Regions from separate parts of the Enterococcus salsurae genome, predicted to be linked through region 2. Evidence: predicted binding sites of a transcription regulator. Region 2 holds the regulator's gene; each other region holds the start of a gene.

Region 1 (7,790 bases), on a different contig from region 2:
CAATGATGGAGATTAAAAGAAATCCTGAACAAGGATTGACAAGACAACCCCATTTAGCAAATTTAAAAATAGTCAAACGTGATGGTCGGCTGGTCGATTTTGACGATCAAAAGATCTATGATGCTTTGGTCAAAGCCCAAAGAAATGCACAAGGGGAATTGACCCCCATTGACCATGAGCATATCATGGAGATCGTAGAAAGCATTGATCATGAAATCGCTGCTCGTTTCCAAACGAACGTCAAAATATACGAAGTTCAAAATATCGTTGAACATATCTTGCTGGCAAAAAATGCCTATGCCTTAGCAGAAGAGTACATCAATTATCGGACTCGTCGTGATTTTGAACGCAGCAAGGCAACAGACATCAACTTCACGATCAACAAATTGATGAATAAAGACCAATCCGTTGTCAATGAGAATGCCAATAAAGACAGCAATGTCTTCAATACACAACGGGACTTGACTGCAGGGATCGTTGGCAAGTCCATCGGCTTGAAGATGTTGCCGCCCCATGTGGCCAACGCCCACCAAAAAGGCGATATCCATTATCACGATCTAGATTATCATCCTTACACACCGATGACGAATTGCTGCTTGATCGACTTTAAAGGGATGTTGAACAATGGTTTCAAGATCGGCAATGCTGAAGTTGAATCACCGAAATCGATCCAAACAGCAACTGCTCAAATCTCACAAATCATCGCCAATGTTGCTTCTAGCCAATATGGCGGCTGCTCTGCTGACCGTACCGATGAACTATTGGCGCCTTTTGCAGAATTGAATTACCAAAAACATCTTCGGGATGCAGAAGAATGGATCGAAGCCCCAGAGCGTCGGGAAGCCTATGCGAAAAGCAAAACCCGCAAGGACATTTTTGATGCGATGCAAAGTTTAGAATATGAGATCAACACCTTATTCACGTCAAACGGACAAACCCCTTTCACTTCACTAGGGTTTGGTCTAGGAACGTCATGGTTTGAACGGGAGATCCAACGGGCGATCTTGCAGATCCGGATCAACGGACTAGGCAGTGAAAAGAGAACAGCGATTTTTCCTAAATTGATTTTCAGCGTGCGTCGCGGGGTCAATCTTGACGCGACAGATCCAAACTATGATATCAAAGAATTGGCATTAGAATGTGCCACCAAACGGATGTATCCGGATATTTTAAACTATGACAAACTGGTCGAATTGACAGGCAGTTTCAAAGTACCTATGGGCTGCCGCTCATTCTTGCAAGGTTGGAAGAATGAACAAGGAGAAGAAATCAATGTTGGTCGGATGAATCTAGGTGTCGTGACCTTGAATATCCCCCGCATCGCCTTAGAAGCCAATGGTGACCAAGACAAATTCTGGTCGATTTTAGCTGATCGTTTGCAGATCGTCAAAGATGCACTGGTTTATCGCGTGGAACGATGCAAAGAAGCCAGTCCAGCCAATGCGCCTATTTTATACATGTATGGTGCTTTCGGTGAACGCTTAGACCGCAAAGACAACGTGGATCAACTTTTCAAAAACAAACGGGCGACTGTTTCCCTAGGCTATATTGGGTTGTATGAAGCCGCAGCTGCCTTTTATGGCGGCGAATGGGAACACGATTCTGAAGCAAAAGCCTTTACCCTAGCCATCGTTAAAGAGTTGAAATCTCATGCAGATGCTTGGGGGGATGAATACGGCTATCATTTCAGCGTCTATTCAACACCTAGCGAAAGCTTGACTGACCGCTTCTGTCGCCTAGATACCGAAAAATTTGGTGAGATCGACAATATCACGGACAAAGAATATTATACAAATAGTTTTCACTATGATGTCCGCAAAAATCCAACACCTTTTGAAAAACTAGATTTCGAAAAAGACTATCCGCAATATTGTTCCGGTGGTTTCATCCATTATTGTGAATATCCTGTCTTGCAGCAAAATCCGAAAGCCTTAGAAGCCGTATGGGATTTTGCCTATGACCGTGTCGCTTATCTTGGAACCAACACACCGATCGATCATTGTTATGCGTGCGGGTATGAAGGAGATTTCAATCCGACTGAACGTGGATTTGAATGCCCCCAATGCGGCAACCATGATCCCAAAAGCTGTGACGTCGTCAAACGGACATGCGGTTACTTAGGCAATCCCCAAGCACGTCCAATGGTCAATGGTCGTCACAAAGAAATTTCTGCTCGTGTCAAACACTTGCAAGAATAAACGTGCCTATGAGGAAGAAAAACAATCTTGTTTTTCTTCCTTTCTTCCAAAGAATAGAAAGAAGTTTGATAAATGAGAAACCCAAAACCCAAAGAATGGCAAGCACAAGATTACAGCCAAAATAGGATCGCGGACTATAAAGCCTATAATTTTGTGGATGGTGAAGGTATCAGAAACAGCTTATATGTCAGCGGATGTCTTTTTGCTTGTGAAGGCTGTTTCAACAAAGCTGTCCAAAATTTCAACTACGGTGTGCCCTTCACGCCTGAACTAGAACAACAAATCATTGATGATCTGCGGCCAGATTATGTTCAAGGATTGACCTTGCTCGGCGGTGAGCCTTTCTTAAATACACCTGTCTGCTTGCAAGTCGTGGATCGTGTCCGAAAAGAATTTGGACGCAGCAAAGATATCTGGAGCTGGTCCGGCTACACATATGAAGAATTGCTTGAGGATACAGAAGACAAATTAGAACTGCTTAGTAAAATCGATATTCTGGTGGACGGTCGTTTTGAACTGAGCAAACGTAATTTGAATTTGCAATTTCGCGGCAGCAGCAATCAAAGAATCATAGATGTGGCTGCCTCAAAAGCACAAGGCGAAGCTGTTATTTGGGCCAAATGCAAAGATGCTGAGGAAAGTTATGAGCAAATAAAGAAACAGATTTGAGCTTATACCAAAAAAACCATAGTAAACGCCATGACCTAAGCGTTTATTATGGTTTTTTTCGTTTCCTTCATGCGCGATTTTTTAGCCTCATCGATTTAAATACTTGCTGGCTTCTCGGATACTAAGGGACGACATTTGATCGCGATACGTAGCTATAAAGTGCCGCACCCATGCCGGATCTGTTTTCGCATATTCTCTTAAACTCCATCCGATCGCTTTATTGATAAAAAATTCTTTGGTCCCAAAATTGTTCAGGAGAATGATCCGCAACAGTTCTGTGTCCGTCTGCTTTTTCAAAGAGGAGTTGATGAATGATCGCAGAACGTCGCAACCATAAGCTCTCTGAGGTACTCCAACGCAACATCTCCTGTTTCAACACAGGTTCTTGAATGACCATCTTTGAGATCACTTCACTAAAAGCATCAATACTATCCCACCAAGGGTGTTGCAATAGCATGGCTTCAATCTTGGACAAGTCTTCTTTTTTTAGATACGCAGTCATCGCCACCAAATAATCGATTGCCAAATAATGATGCTCGCGTTATTGGCTTTGCCACCACACATCGACAAACAACCAATCAATCACACCTGCGGCTTTGGCCTGTCTGAATGCCGTCTTAGCCGCTTGGCGGCGAATCGGGGCAGTAACACCCAAAAAGGTGAATTGATGCCGCATGTAGGCCGCCATCTTTGGCTTCTTGTGTCATCTTGCAAAGTGATCAAGGTTTGATATACTTCGTTCATTTGTCGATTTTCCTCTCTTTTATTCTTCTTCTGCGATCTGCCAAAGGGGCAAGACGATATTTTCGTAAGTCAAAGGATCTAGATTGGTCACAGTGATCCCCAACAAACGAATCCCCTGTTCTAAACCCAATACTTCCTCCCAGATCAAACTAGCTTCTGAAAAAAGTTGTTCTTTTTTGTGCACATAGACCGGCAATGTCACCCGCTTCGTAATGGTCGAATAATCTGTGTAGCGGACTTTCAAGACGACTGTTTTGCCATGTTTTTGCGTCCGTTTGAGGGCTTCAGCTACTTCTTCTGCAATCGAACGCAACTGACTCACCACTTGTTCTTCTGTGGTCAAGGGATTGCCGTAGGTATGTTCTTTGCCGACAGATTTACGTTCTCTCGTGACGCTGACAGGAGAATCATGGATCCCCCGCACTTTACGATACAAAGAATACCCCATTTTTCCAAATGCGCGAATCAATGCCATTTCACTCATTTCATACAGTTCCGCACCCGTATAGATCCCCATCTCATGCATCCTCGGAACCGTTTTTTTCCCGATACCATGAAATTTTTCGATCGGCAGCTGTTTTAAGAAAGCAACTGCATCTTCCGGCAACACGACAGTCATCCCTCTTGGTTTATGATAATCTGAAGACAATTTGGCCAAAAATTTGTTGTAGCTAACGCCTGCTGAACACGACAAATGGGTTTCTTGCCAAATATCCCGTTGAATCATGCGGGCAATTTTGATTGCAGAAGGACAATCGATTTTATTACGTGTGACATCAAGATATGCTTCATCGATAGATACCGGTTCGATGACATCGGTATAGCGATGAAAGATTGCTCTGATCTGATGAGAAACTTCTCGATATTTTTGATGATTGCCAGGTTTAAAAATTGCCTGCGGACACAATTCAAATGCTTTTTGCGCACTCATTGCTGAATGAATACCATATTGACGCGCCAAATAATTGGCGGTCGTCACCACACCTCGTCCCCCAGTATCACTTGGGTGGCGGGCAATCACTAAAGGGTGTTTCGCCAACTCTGGATCATCTCGTTCTTCCACAGATGCAAAAAAGGCATCCATATCAATATGAATGATTTTGCGGGTCGTGTCATGATGTAAAGGAAATTGTAATTCAGACATATGTATCACCTCATCACTTCTATTATAAACGAACAAAAGTTCCCTTTCAATAGTTGCGAATCAGCAAAAAAAAAGAATATCAGCTGCAGCCGATACTCTTTTTTTGAAACATTCATCTAATCCATTTTATAAAGCCGCTGATCCTCGTTCTTTGGTCCGGATCCGCACCGCTTCTTCTACAGGATAGACAAAAATCTTGCCATCTCCCACTTCATCGGTATTGCATATAGCTATAATTAGGTCAATGACAGGTTCAACATTTTGATCTTCTACCACAAAACAAACAGTCACTTTAGGTAACAAAGTCGTGATTACCGCTTGTCCACGGATATATTCTTTCAGCCCTTTTTGTTTTCCATACCCCAGCACTTGATTGACTGTCATCCCGCTAGTGATTTCTGAAAGATCCAGCGCAGCTTTCAATTCTTCGATTTTTTCTTGCCGAATAATCGCTTCAACTTTTTTCATATCAGTTCCTCCATTATTAAGAATCTAAGCCCATAAAAGTCGGGTACGCCGTTTCATCATGTTCTACTCGGTCCATACCGACTGCTTCTTCTTGTTCAGATACGCGAATCGGCATAAATAATTTGATCACACGGATCAATACATATGAAACGATCCCTGCAAATAAAATAGTAAAGACAATACTTTCTAGTTGAGCCACAAATAAATCTAGCCCGCCATAAATCAAGCCTGAATGTCCGCCTACCGCAGGATCAGCGAAAATCCCTGTCATAATTCCGCCAAAAATCCCACCAACACCATGACAGCCAAATGCATCTAATGCATCATCTAGCCCAAGTCGATGTTTGATCACCGAAATGAAGTAATAGCAAAATGGACTTACCAATGCACCAATAATAAATGACGACCATAGTGAAACAAAACCGGCACCTGGTGTGATGGCCACTAAACCGACTACTGCCCCTGTACAAGCGCCCACGATCGTTGGTTTACCTAACATCAATTTCTCAATCAGCATCCAGGATAACATCGCACTGGCAGCTGCCGTATTGGTGGTCATTAAAGCATGGATCGCTAAACCGTCCGCAGCTAACGCAGATCCCGCATTAAAGCCAAACCAGCCAAACCATAACAAACCAGCACCTAAGACAACAAAGGGAATATTGTGCGGTCGGTACTCCGTTTGATGGAACTCACGCCGTTTCCCTACGACGACTGCTAAGACTAAGCCGCTGATCCCAGAACTGATATGCACGACATTGCCTCCCGCAAAATCGATCGACCCGATGGCATCCAAGAAACCACCGCCCCAGACCATGTGTGCCATTGGGAAATACACCAAGATCAACCAAAAACCAATAAATAAGAAAATTGCCGAAAAACGCATTCTGCCAACAACTGACCCAGTGATGATCGCCGTTGTGATCAAGGCAAACATCATTTGGAATCCTGCAAATAACCCTTCTGGAATGCCTTCGCCTTCCGTCATCGATACATGCGTAAAGAAAATTTTGTCAAGGTTGCCAATAAAGGATCCTGATCCGCTGAAAGAAAGTGTATAGCCCAACGCTACCCACAACACAGAAGCCAAGCCCATCGTACAAATGACCATCATCATGGTATTCAAGATGTTTTTCCTACGCTCCAACCCACCGTAAAAAAATGCCAATGCCGGTGTCATTAAAAATACCATACCGCTGCAAATCAAAATAAATGCTATATTCCCTGAATCCATATAGAACGCCTCCTTTTCTATCTGAGTGCTATCCTACCATCTGTACATCATAGAAAGCTAGCGTTTTTTGAAAATTTGCAAAATTTTCTGAAAATTCATTACGCTCCATGTTATAAAAAGTGACATAATCAAGATGCCTGTTCCAGAAAGAATAAAAAACTGCCCAAATGGACAGTTTATCCTCTATCGTTCTAACAGCAACTGGTTTCGCTTAGTCAGCGGAATCGATTGCGTGGTAGTCGTTGTAGACCACTTGCTTTTTGACTTGATTGCGTTTGGCTACCTCTTTAATGGCTTCTTTTGAAGAAAGTCCTTCTGCGATCAACGCCTCTACTTGTTCAAGATAGCTGCCTTCATAGACTGCTTGTACCGGTTCATCAGCGCCTTCAACCAGCAAACAACATTCACCCTTCAATGACTGTTCACTTAAATAAGCAGATAACTCCGATAAAGTCCCGCGAAGATATTCTTCATGGATCTTCGTCAACTCTCGACAAATGACCGCCTGCCTGTCACCGAAGACTTCTTTGATGACATCGATCGTATTGCCGATACGATACGGGGACTCATAGAAAATCATGGTACTTTGCTGAGCAGCTAATTCAGTCAGCACAGCAATCTGCTCTTTCTTTTTGCGGGGTAAAAATCCGTAAAACAGATGCGGTTGTGGAGATAGACCTGAAGCAATCAAGGCAGTCAGACCAGCTGTTGGGCCAGGCAATGCGATGACCGCGATGCCTTCAGCGATACAAGCTTTGACCAATTCATGCCCAGGATCACTGATCGATGGCATACCAGCATCACTGCATTGCGCAATCGTTTGACCTGACTGCATCAACGCTATCAGCTGCGGTACCCGTTCTTTATAATTATGTTCATGCAAACTTTTTTGCGGCGTTGTGATGTCAAAGTGATTCAACAGTTTTTGGGTGTTTCGGGTATCTTCACTGGCTATCACATCCGCTTCAGCTAACATTTTGACACAACGCACAGTCATATCTTCTAGATTACCGATCGGGGTTGGCACCAAATAAAGTTTGCCTGCATCTTGTTTGTAACTTTGTTGTTTCTGCATTACTGCTCCTCTCCAAAAAAAGACCAGCTTTACCTGATCTTTTCCTTTGCCGCTTATGGTTACTTGCCGCTTTCACGATAAATCACTTCTAGACAAAACGCACATGGCTCATCATGCTCTCTTCTGGATCCATATAAGTCATAACAGACATGGAAACCTTCCTCATAGATTTTCTCTAAATTCATCCGTGATTTGGACAGCTCTTGTTTGGCACTTTCGGCAGGCGCATCCGCCACGAGGTTCAGCTCGCGAATATGT
Region 2 (7,790 bases):
AAATAAAAATCCATTTGCGATTTTAGCCTGTACATAAGGACCAATCGCTTGCGGTGCTTGATCTGTCGAAATAATTTTCATGATTGATCTTCTCCTTTACAATCGGAACAAAGTCCATATACTTCTAAGCGATGGTTATTGATTTGATAGCCGGTTAATTTAGAAGCTGCCATTTCAACATCTTCTAATCCCGGATAATAAAAATCGGCGATCTTGCCACAATTTTGACAAATCGCATGGTAATGTTGTTCCGTCGTAAAATCAAAACGACTCGACGAATCGCCATATTTCATCTCTTTGACAAAGCCGATTTCCGTGAATAACCTTAAATTATTATAAACCGTCGCGACGCTAATACCAGGAAAATGTACTTCGATCGCACGGTAAATCTCCTCAGCGGTCGGATGGGCATCGTGGCTGGCTAGAAATTCTAAAATAGCTACTCGCTGCGGTGTAATACGAATATTTTCGTGTTTGAGCTTTTTGATTGCTTCATCATAAATCGTACTCACAGGAGTTCCTCCATTTCTCTTATCCTTCCTATCATACTATGTAAATAACAAAAATTCAAACAGCTTTCCTTTATTTTTGGTCTTTTCCGATACTTTATTTCACAAACAGCTGCTTTTTATTTCGATAAGAAAAGCAGGCATTTGTTTGCCTGCTTTTCCCTGTATCAATCTTCGAACTGATATAAAGCTGTAGATAGATAGCGTTCCCCATTGTCTGGTACGATGGCTAAGACTTTCTTGCCTGGCCCTAGATCTTTGGCTACTTTTAAAGCGGCGTGGATCGCAGCGCCTGAAGAAATACCAACCAAAATTCCTTCTTGACGCCCAACGGCACGGGCTGTTTCCATTGCTTCTTCACTTGATACGGCGATTGCTTGATCAAAAATATCCGTGTCCAAGACCTTCGGCACAAAACCAGTACCGATCCCTTGGATTTTGTGGGGACCAGGTTGACCGCCTTCCAGAATCGCGGATTCAGCTGGTTCAACACCATAGATTTTCAAATCAGGATAGACCCGTTTTAATTCTTTTCCTGCACCGGTGATCGTTCCGCCAGTACCGATCCCAGCAACAAATGCATCTAACCCTTTTGATTCGAAGGCATCCTCGATTTCTTTACCAGTCGTTTTCTCATGGATCTCTGGATTCGCTGGATTGTCAAATTGCAGTGGCATGAAATAGCCATCTTGGGCTGCAATTTCTTTGGCTTTATTGATAGAACCTGTGATTCCTTCTGAGCCTGGTGTCAATACCAGTTCAGCCCCATATGCTTGAACGATTTTGCGTCTTTCGATACTCATGGTTTCTGGCATTACTAGCATAACTTTATAGCCCTTAGCAGTACCGATCATGGCCAATCCAATCCCAGTATTGCCCGAAGTCGGCTCAATGATCGTATCACCAGGTTTAAGTGTCCCGTCTTTTTCCGCTTTTTCGATCATGGCTAAAGCGATCCGGTCTTTGACACTGCCTCCTGGATTGAAAAATTCTAATTTAACATAGACATCTGCCGAACCCTCTGCCACAATACGATTTAATTTGACGATAGGTGTATGTCCGACCAATTCATTGATTGATTGATAGATTTTTGTCATTGAAAATCCCTCCAATTCTTATGTCCATTCTACCGAAAAAATCAAGGGATTGCGAATAAAAAGTAAGCACTTTCGAGAAAAGTTAAACCAAATCAGCTCTATCCAATCTGTTACATCTCTTTTATTGCATCAATGACTATTTAACTTTAGCAGTTTTACATCGTTTTAATCGTGTAAGCGAGTCATAAAAGCATTTAAAACTATTCCTCTTAGTTACATCATTTTTGAAGCACTATTTACTTTACTCTTTCATATTCTTTTTAATGAAATACAAAGTCAAAGTTTTATACATTTCATTTGTCATAGGAAAATTTTTCAGATTTTTACTATCAACCCAATCATATTGTTGATGTTCTGGATGCCATCGAATTTCATTATCCTTTGTGATAAGTGAAAAATTAAACTGTCGAGTTTTCTCATTCTTTTTGCTGTAGTAATCAAAATACCCTAAGTAGGCTGTGACAGCTATAACTTCAAGGCTGGTTTCTTCATAAAGTTCTCTTTTGACAGCAAAGCTTAAAGTTTCATTTTTCTCCACTTCTCCACCAGGTATTTCAAACATATTTGGATATGAATCGTTAGGTAATCGTTGTAATAACAAGATACGACCATCGTTTTCTACAAAAGCACCTACTACAAACTTATCTACTTCATGCTTTCTAGCTTCTTCAAATAGATAATCATATGTATCTCTATGCATAAAATCCCTCCACGAATGTTTTATCATTACTTTGTACTCAAAAAGACGGATAAATATCATGCATTGCTATCTTCTTTATAATAGTTAATACCTGATATATTCAATCTTTCATTACGCGTTTGTAAAAACAATATTTGAACTATATGCACGGTTGTTATGACCAAATGCAAAGTTAGCTTACCAAATCCTCAACCACAAAGAAAGTTATCGTCATATTTTACAAAAAAGAGCATTATATATTTATTTTTCTGATTTTTTATTGATTTAAAATGAAAATACATATAAATGGGGGGCTCTCGTGAATAGATTTTTTAAGAGCGCATAATCAACCAATTTTTACCAGAATACAACCTACTTTTTTTAACACATACGCAAAAAAACACACCCGAAATTCATTAAAACTTGAATTTCCGTGTGTGTTTATTATTTCAACAAAATTAGTTGATTGATTTAAATGTATCGACTACATTCTCAACTGTAAAGCCAAATTCTGCTAAGACTTTGTCCCCAGGTGCAGAGGCGCCAAAATGATCAATGGCGATCACTTTGCCTTTACAGCCTAAGTAACGATCCCAGCCAAATGGTGAAGCTGCTTCGATCGCTACGCGTTTCTTGACTGCTTTAGGCAAGACGCTTTCTTTGTATGCTGCCGATTGAGCTTCAAATAAATCGAAACTTGGTAAGGATACAACGGCAACATCGATGCCTTCTTCTGCCAATTTTGCTTGTGATTGTACAGCTAAGTTGACTTCAGAACCTGTTGCGATCAAGATTCCTTCTGGTTGTTCACCTTTTTGTTTTGCGATCACATAGCCGCCTTTTGCGACTTGTTCATCAGCGTGTTCTTTTGTTCCTTCGATGACTGGCAAGTTTTGACGGCTCAAGACTAAAACAGTTGGTTTGTCCGTAGTCGTCATGGCCAATTTCCAAGCTGCACGGGTTTCATTGCCATCAGCTGGTCGGATCACTTGGACATTCGGGATACAGCGGACACTGGCCAATTGTTCGATTGGCTCATGGGTTGGTCCATCTTCACCGACTGCTACTGAGTCATGGGTCAAGACATAGATGACTGGTGCATGTTGGATCGCAGACAAACGGACTGCTGGGCGCAAGTAATCCACAAAGACAAAGAATGTTCCGCCATAAATGCGTGTTCCACCGTGCAATTGGATTCCATTCATCGCTGCGGCCATCGCAAATTCACGCACACCGAACCAGATGTTGCGGCCTTCATATTGGCCAGGTTCAAAATCTTTTTCTGCTGCGACCATTGTGTTGTTAGAACCAGATAGATCGGCTGAACCGCCCCATAAACTTGGAATCGCTTTTGATAGAGATTGGATCATTTCTTTACTAGATACACGGCTGGCTTGTGAACTGCCGACTTCATAGCTTGGCAATGTTGCATCCCAGTCACTTGGTAATTCGCCTGCGAACGCTTTTGTGAATTGATCTGCCAACTCTGGATACGCTGCTTGATACGCCTTGAAGGTCTCATTCCAAGCCGCTTCTGCTTTTTGTCCTTCATCGATCATTGTTTCTTTGAAACGGGCAGCGACTTCTTCAGGTACGGTGAATTCAGGATATTCCCAGCCGTAGATCGCTTTGGCTGCAGTAATGCCATCCGCCCCGATCGGTGCACCATGCACTGCTGAAGTGCCTTGGTTCGGTGCGCCATAGCCAATAACTGTCTTGATTTCGATCAACGTCGGTTTATCCGATTCAGTTTTCGCTTCTTCGATCGCCGCAGAGATCGCATCCAAATCATTGCCGTCTTTGACCAAAATATGCTGCCAGCCATAAGCTTCGAAACGTGCGCCGACATTTTCAGTGAAGGCTTTTGATGTTGGTCCGTCTAAGGAGATGTCATTTGAATCATATAAAACGATCAATTTATCTAGTTTCATATGGCCCGCCATTGACGCTGCTTCTTGGGAAACACCTTCCATCAAATCTCCATCGCCGCAAAGTGCGTACGTATAATGGTCGATGACATTATAAGCGTCACGGTTATAGGTTGCAGCTAAATGGGCTTCAGCCATCGCCATCCCCACGGCCATTGCGATACCTTGGCCTAATGGTCCAGTCGTTGCTTCCACACCATCTGTATGGTCAACTTCAGGGTGCCCTGGTGTACGGCTGTTCCACTGGCGGAAGTTTTGCAGATCATCCACGGTCACATCGTAGCCGGATACATGCAATAAGCTGTATAACAATGCGGAGCCATGTCCTGCGGATAAGACGAAACGGTCGCGATCGACCCAGTTTCTAGATGTAGTTGGATTGACCTTTAAATGTTTGGTCCAAAGCGCATAGGACATAGGTGCTGCACCCATCGGTAGACCTGGGTGACCTGAATTCGCTTTTTGGACAGCTTCAATACTTAATGTACGCAATGTGTTGACGCCTAATTGATCGATTTTATCAAACAATGAGAGTTCCTCCTAATTTAGGTTTTTTTTACCTTTATTACTTATTCTCAATTATACGTGATTTCTCTATCGATTACAATAGATTGGAAAGGATTTCACTACTCCCTGCCGTGAAGTCCTTTTTGCTTTTGGATTTCTTTTAATTTTTCTGGCGTGACATCGGTTCCTTCTGGGTCAACGATCTTCATGCCTTCGATATGGTGTCGCATCCCACCGCGAAAGGCTGTTAAATACTCTTCTCGCAAGATTTTTTGTTCTTTTGCTTCAGCATCTGTCAGACCTGTACTTTTTTTCTTTTTTGCCAATGCATTGATGCGCGCTAATTTCTCTGGTGATAACATCTTCGTCACTCCTTTACCCTTGATTTTACTACAACTTGCGCTATAAAAACAATAGGACAAAAAGCGAACATTTGTTTGAATTATTGACAATCCTATGGTACACTTTAGTTATTAAATGAAAGAAGGTGTCAGTTTTGGCAAAACGAACAGAAAATCGACAGATCGAAATTCTTAAGTTTATTCATACACGTGTCACTGAAAAAGGTTATCCGCCGACTGTTCGCGAAATTGGCGAAGCCGTTCAGTTATCTTCCACTTCAACTGTTCATGGTCATTTGTCCCGACTTGAAAAAAAGGGCTTGATTTTAAGAGATCCAACGAAACCTAGAGCGATCGAATTGACCGCTTCCGGTCTTGAAAAGATCGATGTTCAACCAGCTTCGATTCCAATGCTAGGGATCGTTACAGCCGGCGAACCGATTTTAGCTGTCGAAGAAGCATCAGACTTTTTTCCGATCCCGCCTGATTTAGCCAATAGTTCTGGCAGCTTGTTCATGCTGACGATCCGTGGTGAAAGTATGATCAACGCTGGCATCCTCGATGGGGACCAAGTCATCGTCCGCAAGCAGTCTAGTGCCCAGAACGGAGATATCGTGATCGCCATGACGGATGAAGACGAAGCGACTTGCAAACGATTCTTTAAAGAAAAGAACTATATTCGTTTACAACCAGAGAACGATTATATGGATCCGATCATCCTCAATGATGTCACGATTTTAGGACAAGTTGTTGGATTATATCGACATTTTTTATGACCAATATGCGCTATATCAATGAAATCTTCGAATCTTCGAAGATTTTTTTCTTTCCTCTTTACAAAGCGAACAAACATTCGTATAATAGTTATACAAACATTAGTTCGTATATAAGGAGTGAACAAGATGAAAGCTATTCGTCGATTTGGTTTTGTTTTATTTATATTATTGGTGGGTATTATTATTGGTTATTTTGGCGTACTTAGTGCAGTTTTGATTTTTTGTCCTCTAACGATGCTATGGTTCATGTTGTGGGACGAAAAGAAATTCCGACAAGCTGAACGCAAACGAAATAGACATTACTACGATCATGATATCTATCGCTACGAACCATAACCCTTCCCTTCGATCACAAGGCTCCCTTGATTATAATAAAAAAAGTCGGACATCACGTCCGACTTTTTTAATATTCCATCAATGTTTTGATTTCGACACCTTGGATTTTATCTCTGCCATGAAGATCCATCAATTCAATCAAGAAGGCACAGCCAACTACGACACCACCTAGTTTTTCGACCAATTCAATGGTTGCTTTGATTGTACCGCCAGTTGCCAATAGGTCATCACATATCAACACGCGTTGGCCTGGTTTGATGGCATCTGCATGCAGCGTCAATACATCTACACCATATTCTTTTTCATATTCAGCTTCGATGGTTTCACGAGGCAATTTGCCTTTTTTGCGTACTGGCGCAAAACCGACACCCAATTGATAAGCAACGGGACAGCCGACGATAAAGCCGCGCGCTTCTGGTCCGACCACCATATCGATTGATTTTTCTTGCGCATATTCAACGATTTGCTGTGTCGCATAACGATATGCTTCGCCATCCGCCATCAAAGGGGAAATATCGCGGAAAATAATGCCTTCTTGAGGGTAATCCGGAATACTCGCAATATAATTTTTTAAATCCATGTTTTTTCCTCCTAAGATATCAACCATTGTTTTAAGGTCGATAAATCACTCATTAATAAAAATTCTTCTGTCTTGATCATTTGCTGCCTTTGTTGATATATACGACTATCCGTTAATGGATGATTTGCAGGGGCAGCATTTTTTTTCAAAACGCCATCTTGTATTGTAACAAATTCCAGCTCAGAAAACACCTGAATCATAAAAATTAATAATTTTTCGGGTAATTTTAAGAAATCCGCAATGCTTTTCAGTTTATAGCGGACATCTAATTGTGCTTGCTGCTGAATCAGCTTGAAAAACCGACTGTATTGATCACGGGAACCAACACCATCTACATAGGCGTCTTCTGGAGAAAGCAGAACGAAATCGATGCGGTTGACAGTCAATGCATCAACGATTTCTTTGATGATCTGCGGCTCTGTCGGGCAATCCAAAAACGCGATTTCCTGGAACCCGCCGTCATGATACAGATCGATCAATGCTGGCAATGTATCAAATACTGTCAGCATTGGCGCCAGCCGTTGTGCCTCAGGTGCTGGTTTTTTCTGGAATGAGATGCATAATGTCTGTTTGCCAAAAGATACGCCTTGACGGTTGCGTTTTGAGCGGTAATCAAATAGTTGAAACCCTTCAACTGCAAAGTCTTCCAACATCAATTGCGGTTTTCTATTGCCATTCCATTCGTTGATCGTCAGTTGGCCGACCAACGATAAATGATCATTGGCAAATTCCGGTGCTTCAGCACCGAAACCAAAGCCGATCACATCTAATTGATTCGATGCAGCATCTTCCATGACCAACTTCAAATGCTGATTGTCTGATCCGATTTGGCGGGCATTTTTGGTGTTTAAATCTTTGATCAAGAATTTAGGCAATGGATTGCCCAGTCCGAATGGTGCCAATAACTTCAATGTCTCGATCAATTGGATCGTCACATCCGCCAAAGGCAGTGTATCATCGATTTGCAATGGAATACCTTGACGCAAATCGATTCCCTTAGATTGGACATACTGATTCATTCCTGTTTGCAGCAGATC
Region 3 (7,790 bases), on a different contig from region 2:
TGAAGGTGGATCTTACCCTTGATTTAGATCTGTATCGGTCATTGACTCAAACCATCGTCATCGCAAATCCGAACGCCCCAACCGGATTGACGCTCTCTGCGTCAGCCTTGGAGGAATTGGTGAAAGAAGACCCAGAACGTTTGGTGATCATTGATGAAGCGTATGTTGATTTTGGTGGAGAATCAATGGTGGCTTATACGAAGCAATATGCGAATTTATTGGTCATAGGCACCTTCTCTAAATCACGGCAATTGGCCGGTGCCCGTTTGGGTTATGCGGTAGGGGATCCAAGCTTGATCGCTGACTTGAACCGGTTGAAATTTGCCGTCAATCCGTATAATGTCAATTCACTGACGCTTGCGGCCGGCGCGGCAGCGCTAGCGGATGATCGGTACTTCCATACGCAAATTGAAAAAGTTATTCAAGTGAGAGAATGGACGAAACACAAGTTGACGTCATTGGGTTTTCAAGTCACGGATAGTGCTGCCAATTTTGTGTTCATCGCCCATCCGCAAGTCAGCGCGAAAGTAATTCTCGAAAAATTAAAAGCCGACGGCATCTATGTCCGATGGTTCGATCATCCGCTGATTGACCACTACTTGCGGGTGACGATTGGTACAAGCGCGCAAATGGATAGGTTTGTCCAGTCTGTGCAGCAGATTTTGAAGGAGGCAGTTCGATGAGAGAAGCACGGATCACCAGAAATACAACAGAAACGAAGATCGATATGCTGCTTCAGATTGATGGAAGCGGCAAACAACGTATTGACACGCATGTTGGTTTTTTTGATCATATGATGGAATTGTTTGTACGCCATGGTCGTTTTGATTTAGATCTGACGGTTGATGGCGATGTACATGTCGATGCCCATCATACTGTCGAAGATGCAGCAATCGTGATTGCAAGAGGATTTTCCGAGGCATTAGGGGAGCGCAGAGGCATCTTCCGCTACGGTTCATTTCATTTGCCAATGGATGAAGCATTGGTCGTCTGTGCCATCGACATCAGTGGTCGCGGGATAGCCGTGGTTGATTTAGCGATTCCTTCACCACAAATCGGCACTTTTGCGACCGAGCTTGTGGAAGAATTTTTCGTGGCCTTCGCTAGAGAACTGGGGGCATCGATCCATTTGCATCAGATTGACGGCAAAAACAGCCATCATATCGTTGAAGCATGTTTCAAAGGGTTTGGTCGGGCGTTAGCACAAGCAGTGGCGATTGATCAAACAGCCCCCGACGCCATTCCATCGACCAAAGGCACGATTTTATAATCAAAAAGAGAAGAGGTGGCACACATGTTGGCGATCGTTGACTATGGTGTAGGCAATGTATTCAGTATCCAGAGTTCTCTCAAGCATTTAGGGATTGCTTCCTGTATTTCTAAAGATGCGGCAGAAATAGAAGCCGCTGATCAGTTGATCTTACCTGGTGTCGGTGCTTTTGGAGATGCCAAAGCGATGCTGGACAGCAGTGGATTGATCCCCGTGATCCGTAACCAGGTGGCACAAGGCACGCCCTTATTAGGGATTTGTCTAGGGATGCAATTGTTGTTCGAAGAGAGTGAAGAGTTTGGTTCACATCTAGGCTTAGGTTTGATCAAAGGAAAAATCACATCATTGAAAAGTCAATTTCAAGCCCAGCATCTCGATTTAAAAGTTCCTCATATTGGCTGGAATACGCTGGCACAGCATCGATCATCGCCAATCACGAAATATATCAGCCAAGATTCATTTGTCTATTATGTCCACAGCTACTATGCCACTGAGTGTCAGGAAGCACTGATAGCGGACAGTCAATATGGCCTATCGATTCCTGGCATCGTCCAACAGGGTCACGTGTATGGTACCCAGTTTCATCCTGAAAAAAGTGGAGATACAGGCCTAAAGATTTTGAAGGCTTTTGCGGAGGTGAATAAAGGATGATTATATACCCAGCGATTGATTTACTGGATGACCACGTGGTACGCCTGACGCAAGGGGATTATCAGCAAAGAGAAATTTTTGGTACGGATCCCATCGTGTTTGCACAGTCTTTTAGTGAACAAGGGGCAACCCATTTACATGTGGTTGACTTGAATGGTGCACGCAATGGACAGCAAGCCCAGTTTGATACGATCAAAAAAATCGTGTCAGCAACCCCTTTGCAGGTTGAAGTTGGCGGCGGTATTCGTACACAAGCTGCCGTAGAATCTTATCTGGACTGTGGTGTCAGTCAGGTGATCTTAGGCACGATTGCGGCCAAAGACCCGCAATTGACCAAAGCGTTACTGCGCAAGTACGGGGAGAAGATCGTGATCGGTGTGGATGCCAAACAGGGAATGGTCGCAGTCGATGGTTGGGAGACCAGGACAGAACGCCCAGCCCGCGATTTTTGCCAAGAGCTCGTGTCTTGGGGATGCCAGCGAATCATCTATACAGAAATCGAAAGAGATGGCACCGGTTTGGGCATCAATGGTCCCTTGTATCAAGACTTGCAGAAGATCCCTGGTTTAGCGATCACTGCTTCCGGCGGTGTTGCGCGTGTAGCAGATATCGATACACTGGCGGCAATTGGTGTTGAAGGGGTGATTATCGGCAAGGCACTTTATAATGGTTCCCTTTCGTTGAGGGAAGTGCTTCGTCGTTCCGGAAAGCCCACAAAGGAGGAACTGCGATGATCACCAAGCGAATCATTCCCTGTCTAGATGTTCAAGATGGACGTGTGGTGAAAGGGGTCAATTTTGCTGATTTGAAAGATGTCCATGATCCAGTAGCGTTGGCTGCTTATTATAACCAGCAAGGTGCGGATGAATTGGTCTTTTATGATATTACGGCTTCAGTGCAAGGCAGAAAATTGTTCACAGATATTTTACAGCGCACTGCTTCAGAAGTCTTCATTCCATTAACTGTAGGTGGTGGTATCAATCAAGTTCAAGATTTTGAACGCGTCTTACAGTGTGGGGCAGATAAGGTCAGTGTCAATTCCGGCGCTGTCAACAATCCTCTCTTGATCAAAGAAGCTGCGAAACGTTATGGCAGTCAATGTGTCGTGCTCAGTGTAGATGTCAAAAAAGTCGGGGATGCCTACCATGTTTTTACCCATGGCGGTCGCAAAGACACGGGGATCGATGCGCTTGAGTGGTTGCAAAGAGGTGAAGCTTATGGGGCAGGGGAAGTGGTCATCAATAGTATGGATGCCGACGGCGTGAAAAGTGGATTCGATCTGCCTTTGCTCCAGCGTGTAACAGAACGTATCTCACTGCCAATCATTGCCTCAGGCGGCGCAGGAAGGATGGAGGATTTTCTTGAACTATTCGCATTGCCGGGCATCGATGCCGGATTGGCCGCATCGATTTTTCATTATCAGGAAGTGGCGATTGGCCCACTCAAACAATATTTGGCGGCCAATGATCTGCCAATGCGTATCTAAATGAAGAAAGAGAGGCGTGACAATGGATATCAAATTTGATACCCAAGGTTTGGTACCAGTTATCGTGCAAGATTTTTATACAAATCAGGTGCTGACATTGGCTTATATGAATCAAGAGAGTTTAACGCTGACATTGAATGAAGGATTGCTGACATTTTATTCTCGCAGCCGACAGGGATTGTGGCGCAAAGGGGAAACTAGCGGCAATTATCAACATTTGGTCACACTCACTGCTGACTGCGACCAAGATGCTTTGGTGGCTAAAGTAATCAAAGACGGGCCAGCTTGTCATCTGGGGACTGAGAGTTGCTTTACGAAGGTTATCTATCAAAAGCAAGCGGAATTCTTATCTTTAAATGATTTATCCGACTTGATCCTGCAACGAAAAAAAGAACCGCAAGCCGAAAGTTACACCAGTTATCTGTTTGAAAAAGGCCTTGAAAAGATCTTAAAGAAAGTTGGCGAAGAAGCAGCAGAGGTCATTATTGCCGGGTTGAAAAAAGACCATGAAGAGACGATCTATGAAAGTGCGGATTTGATTTATCACTTGCTGGTTTTATTGGCTGAACTGGATATTCCCTTTCCAGAGATCCAATCAGAGTTGTCTAAACGCCATGTCGTGGATCATAAAGTGAAACAAGAACGACTAGGGCAAGAATAGAGCATCTTATCAATCATCTCAATCATCACAAAAGGCGAAGGGGCCTGTTTCGGCGCCCTTCGCCTTTTAATGTTGAATCAAAGACGTGTCAATTTAACGACGACTTCGCATCGTGCAGTTTGAGGAAACATATCGACGGATTGCAGATAATCGACGCGAAAGACAGTGGCCAATTTTACCAGATCTCGAGCCAAGGTCGAAACGTTGCAGGAAATATACACCATTTTTTTAGGTGGCTGCTGGATGATTGCTTGCAGTAATTTGTCATCCAAGCCTGTCCGCGGCGGGTCAACAATGATACTGTCTGGCTTAAAGCCTTCTTTAAACCATTTTGGCAACAATTCTTCAGCAGTACCTGTTTCATAGTGGGTATTGGCTGCACCAATTCTTTTGGCATTTTCTTTGGCATTCTCGATAGCTTGAGGAATGATGTCCATTCCTCTAACTTCTTTGGCTTGCTTGGCGACACTTAAGCCAATCGTGCCGACACCACAATAGGCATCAACGACGGTTTCATCTTTTGTCAGAGCAAGGGCTTTGATCCCTTCTTGATAAAGAATGCTGGTTTGCTGCGGATTCAATTGGAAAAAGGCTCTGGCAGATAAGTCAAAGGTTAATTCGTTCAAGCGTTCCTCAATTGCTTCTTTGCCCCAAAGGTGGATCGTGTCATCCCCCATGATCAATGACGTTTTTTTGCTTTGGACATTTTGCATGATCGAGACAACTTCAGGTATGCGTTGATTGATTTCCCGAATCAGTGCATTTTTTTGCGGCAATTTCGGTGAATTGGTGATAAACACCAGTTGGATCTCGCCAGTTGCGACACCCACCCGTACCATCAATGTCCGAAGGATGCCGCTGTTTTTGCGTTCGTCGTAAATGGGGATTTGGTATTTGTTCAATAATTGCACGACCCGATTGATGACCATTTGCGTATCTTTTTCTTGGACCAGACAGTCATCGATCGCTACCAGACGATGGGACTCCATTTCGTACAGACCCGCCTCTACACGTTTCGATTGGGCGTTGTAGCGTAACTGGAATTGGGCTTTGTTGCGATAATGCCAAGGCTCGTCCATCCCTAAGGTATTACGTAACTCGAATTGACGGTAGCCTTGCGGTTTGAATTTTTCTAAGGCTTGTTTCAATAGATCTTTTTTAAAATCCAACTGCTTGTCATAAACCAAATGCTGTAATTGGCATCCCCCGCAGCGATCATAGAATTTGCAGGGAGGTTGGATGCGGTCTTGGCTTTTTTTGATGATTTTGGTCATTTTGGCCTCAGCGAAACGCGGGGAGGCTTTGGTCACCTCGGCGATCACTTGCTCACCAGGAAGCACGCGGGGAACAAATACGATCAGCTTTTTATAATAGCCGATGCCCTCTCCATTTATACCCAATCGCTTGATGGTTAACTGTAGTTTTTGTCCTAGTTCAACTTGAATGTTTGCCATGGGAACTCCTTTGATATGTATTCAACCTATTCTACCACAAAAATTGAATTCTTTTAGCGGGATTATCCCCAAACTTATGTTAAAATAGAATGTACGTTCGCGAGGTGAAGAAATGATAACAATTATTCGAATCAATAAAGGCAAAGGTCCTTTTTATGAAGTGAAAACATCGGAAGGGGAAACACTGAGGGTCTCTGAAGATCTGCTTGTTCGCTTCAGACTTTTAAAAGGCAAAGAACTCACGAAAGAAGAGATCAAAGAAATCAAAAAAAGTGCGGGGTTCGATCTAGGCTTGCAACAGGCAATGAACTATATCAGTTATCAACTACGTTCTGAAATGGATGTACGGATATATCTCAAGGATAAGGAAATTGACAGCCACGATCGACAGCTAGTGATCGATCGTTTAAAAGACTTAAACTTGATCGATGACAAAATCTATGGAGAAAGTTACGTTCGGACCCAAATCAGGATCAGCGATAAAGGGCCGATCGTCGTCGGACAGCAGTTAAAAAAGAAGGGCTTGAAAGAAACCGTGATCCAAGAAGTCTTGCCACTATATACCGAAGAGCTGCAATTTGACGTGGGCTATCACACTGCTGAAAAGGCATTGCGCCGTTTCCAAAACAAAAGTCATAAGGAAACGATCCAAAAACTGAAACTCCATTTGATGCAAAAAGGGTTTCAGCAACAAGTGATTCAGATGATTCTTGATGAATTGCCGATGGAAAAGGACCAAGAACAAGAAGATAGTGCCTTACAAAAAGAAGGCGCCCGTCTGCTTCGACGCCATCAGCGCTTGCCTTTGATAAAGCGCAAAATGAAAATCAAACAAGCGTTGTATCAAAAAGGTTTTTCAATTGAAGATATTCAACAATTTTTAGATGAGGAAGTCATGGATGAGTAAACAGGAATTCGATTGGTCTCAAGAAAAAATCAGCGGGTTTCAAGAAGACTTTTTACACTGGTATCATTTAGAGAAAAGGAATTTGCCGTGGCGGGCAACCAATGATCCGTATGCTATCTGGATCTCAGAAATCATGCTGCAGCAAACCAGAGTCGATACGGTGATTGGCTACTTTTATCGCTTCATGGAAGAGTTCCCAACAATCGATGCTTTGGCCCAGGCAGAAGAACAAAAACTTTTAAAAGTCTGGGAGGGATTAGGCTATTATTCTCGGGCCCGCAACTTAAAAGCAGCTGCCCAACAGATCGTGGCTTTATATGATGGAAAAATGCCTGCAACAGTAGAAGATATCCGATCCCTCAAGGGAATTGGTCCTTATACAGCGGGGGCCATCGGCAGTATTGCTTTCGGCTTACCGGAACCGGCCATTGATGGCAATGTGATGCGGGTTGTTAGCCGTTTGTTTTGTATTGATGCAGATATTGCCAAAGCCAGCAGTCGGCCGATCTTCGATCAAAAGATGCGGCAGATCATGTCAGAAAGTGAACCAGGGGAATTCAATCAAGCATTTATGGATCTGGGTTCAAGCATTTGTACCCCAACGTCGCCTAAATGCGAAGAATGCCCAATTCGTCGTTATTGTCTGGCTTTTGCGGAAAATAAACAAACGGATTATCCAGTGAAATCTAAGAAAGCCAAAGCAAAAGATGTCTATTTTGTCGCAGGTGCAATTGAAGATGACGGGTCATTTTTACTGACGCAGCGTGCAGAAACGGGCTTGTTGGCATCGATGTGGCATTTTCCCTTGCGTGAAGTCACCAAAAAAGAGTACGTGCATCTGGCTTCGCTCTGGGATAAAGCAGAACAACCCGGCCAGCTCGATTTGATTGCTGAAGAGCTGACACCGGATGTTTTCCCTGAATGGCCAGTCATTTGGCAAAAACGTCATTTTGGAGAGGTCACACATTTGTTCACCCATTTAAAATGGCATATATTGCTTTTTTATGGTGTCAAGCGGCAATCTTTCGAGGCCGCATCAGGAGAGTGGGTCAAGGAAAAGGCTTTTGATACGTATGTTTTTCCAAAGCCGCAGCAAAAATTAGTTGCCCAATTAAAGAAATATCAGAAACTCGATAAAGATTTCTAGGCAAAGGAGTCTTTTATTGCTATAATTATACCGATGTCGGTGTAATGAACACCCAAACAAAACGCAAGGTCACTTGCTGAGGGAAGGGTTGCTATGCGAGTTCCAAAAGAAGGAGAGTTTGTAAGCATTCAAAGTTACAAACATGATGGCAATTTGCATCGAACGTGGCGGGATACGATGGTCTTAAAGACCAGCGAATTTTCAGTGATTGGCG

What was found. Region 2 encodes LexA, which represses DNA repair genes until DNA is damaged. Its sites were predicted from a motif close to CNAACANNTGTTNG; they were not measured.
Region 1: the regulator LexA is predicted to act here: its motif matches at 4,785-4,798, upstream of dinB (DNA polymerase IV).
Region 3: the regulator LexA is predicted to act here: its motif matches at 5,609-5,622, upstream of recX (recombination regulator RecX).

What each region holds. Positions count from the first base shown of each region.
Region 1 is NZ_BAAHWY010000003.1:226,104-233,893, reverse strand. It holds gene nrdD (anaerobic ribonucleoside-triphosphate reductase) at 3-2,198, shown strand; gene nrdG (anaerobic ribonucleoside-triphosphate reductase activating protein) at 2,271-2,867, shown strand; gene ACYVRS_RS09310 (DNA alkylation repair protein) at 2,955-3,137, opposite strand; partial or broken gene ACYVRS_RS09305 (DNA alkylation repair protein) at 3,085-3,543, opposite strand; gene dinB (DNA polymerase IV) at 3,631-4,755, opposite strand; gene ACYVRS_RS09295 (P-II family nitrogen regulator) at 4,882-5,223, opposite strand; gene ACYVRS_RS09290 (ammonium transporter) at 5,240-6,457, opposite strand; gene rsmI (16S rRNA (cytidine(1402)-2'-O)-methyltransferase) at 6,669-7,532, opposite strand; gene ACYVRS_RS09280 (DNA replication initiation control protein YabA) at 7,592-7,790, opposite strand, start outside.
Region 2 is NZ_BAAHWY010000005.1:75,048-82,837, reverse strand. It holds gene ACYVRS_RS12580 (RidA family protein) at 1-81, opposite strand, end outside; gene ACYVRS_RS12575 (Fur family transcriptional regulator) at 78-512, opposite strand; gene cysK (cysteine synthase A) at 677-1,606, opposite strand; gene ACYVRS_RS12565 (NUDIX domain-containing protein) at 1,848-2,306, opposite strand; gene tkt (transketolase) at 2,744-4,741, opposite strand; gene ACYVRS_RS12555 (DUF896 family protein) at 4,840-5,082, opposite strand; gene lexA (transcriptional repressor LexA) at 5,208-5,837, shown strand; gene ACYVRS_RS12545 (HMG-box domain-containing protein) at 5,964-6,173, shown strand; gene ACYVRS_RS12540 (adenine phosphoribosyltransferase) at 6,241-6,753, opposite strand; gene recJ (single-stranded-DNA-specific exonuclease RecJ) at 6,765-7,790, opposite strand, start outside.
Region 3 is NZ_BAAHWY010000002.1:179,486-187,275, reverse strand. It holds gene hisC (histidinol-phosphate transaminase) at 1-683, shown strand, start outside; gene hisB (imidazoleglycerol-phosphate dehydratase HisB) at 680-1,270, shown strand; gene hisH (imidazole glycerol phosphate synthase subunit HisH) at 1,295-1,921, shown strand; gene hisA (1-(5-phosphoribosyl)-5-[(5-phosphoribosylamino)methylideneamino]imidazole-4-carboxamide isomerase) at 1,918-2,655, shown strand; gene hisF (imidazole glycerol phosphate synthase subunit HisF) at 2,652-3,407, shown strand; gene hisIE (bifunctional phosphoribosyl-AMP cyclohydrolase/phosphoribosyl-ATP diphosphatase HisIE) at 3,430-4,068, shown strand; gene rlmD (23S rRNA (uracil(1939)-C(5))-methyltransferase RlmD) at 4,146-5,522, opposite strand; gene recX (recombination regulator RecX) at 5,635-6,429, shown strand; gene mutY (A/G-specific adenine glycosylase) at 6,422-7,576, shown strand; gene ntdP (nucleoside tri-diphosphate phosphatase) at 7,670-7,790, shown strand, end outside.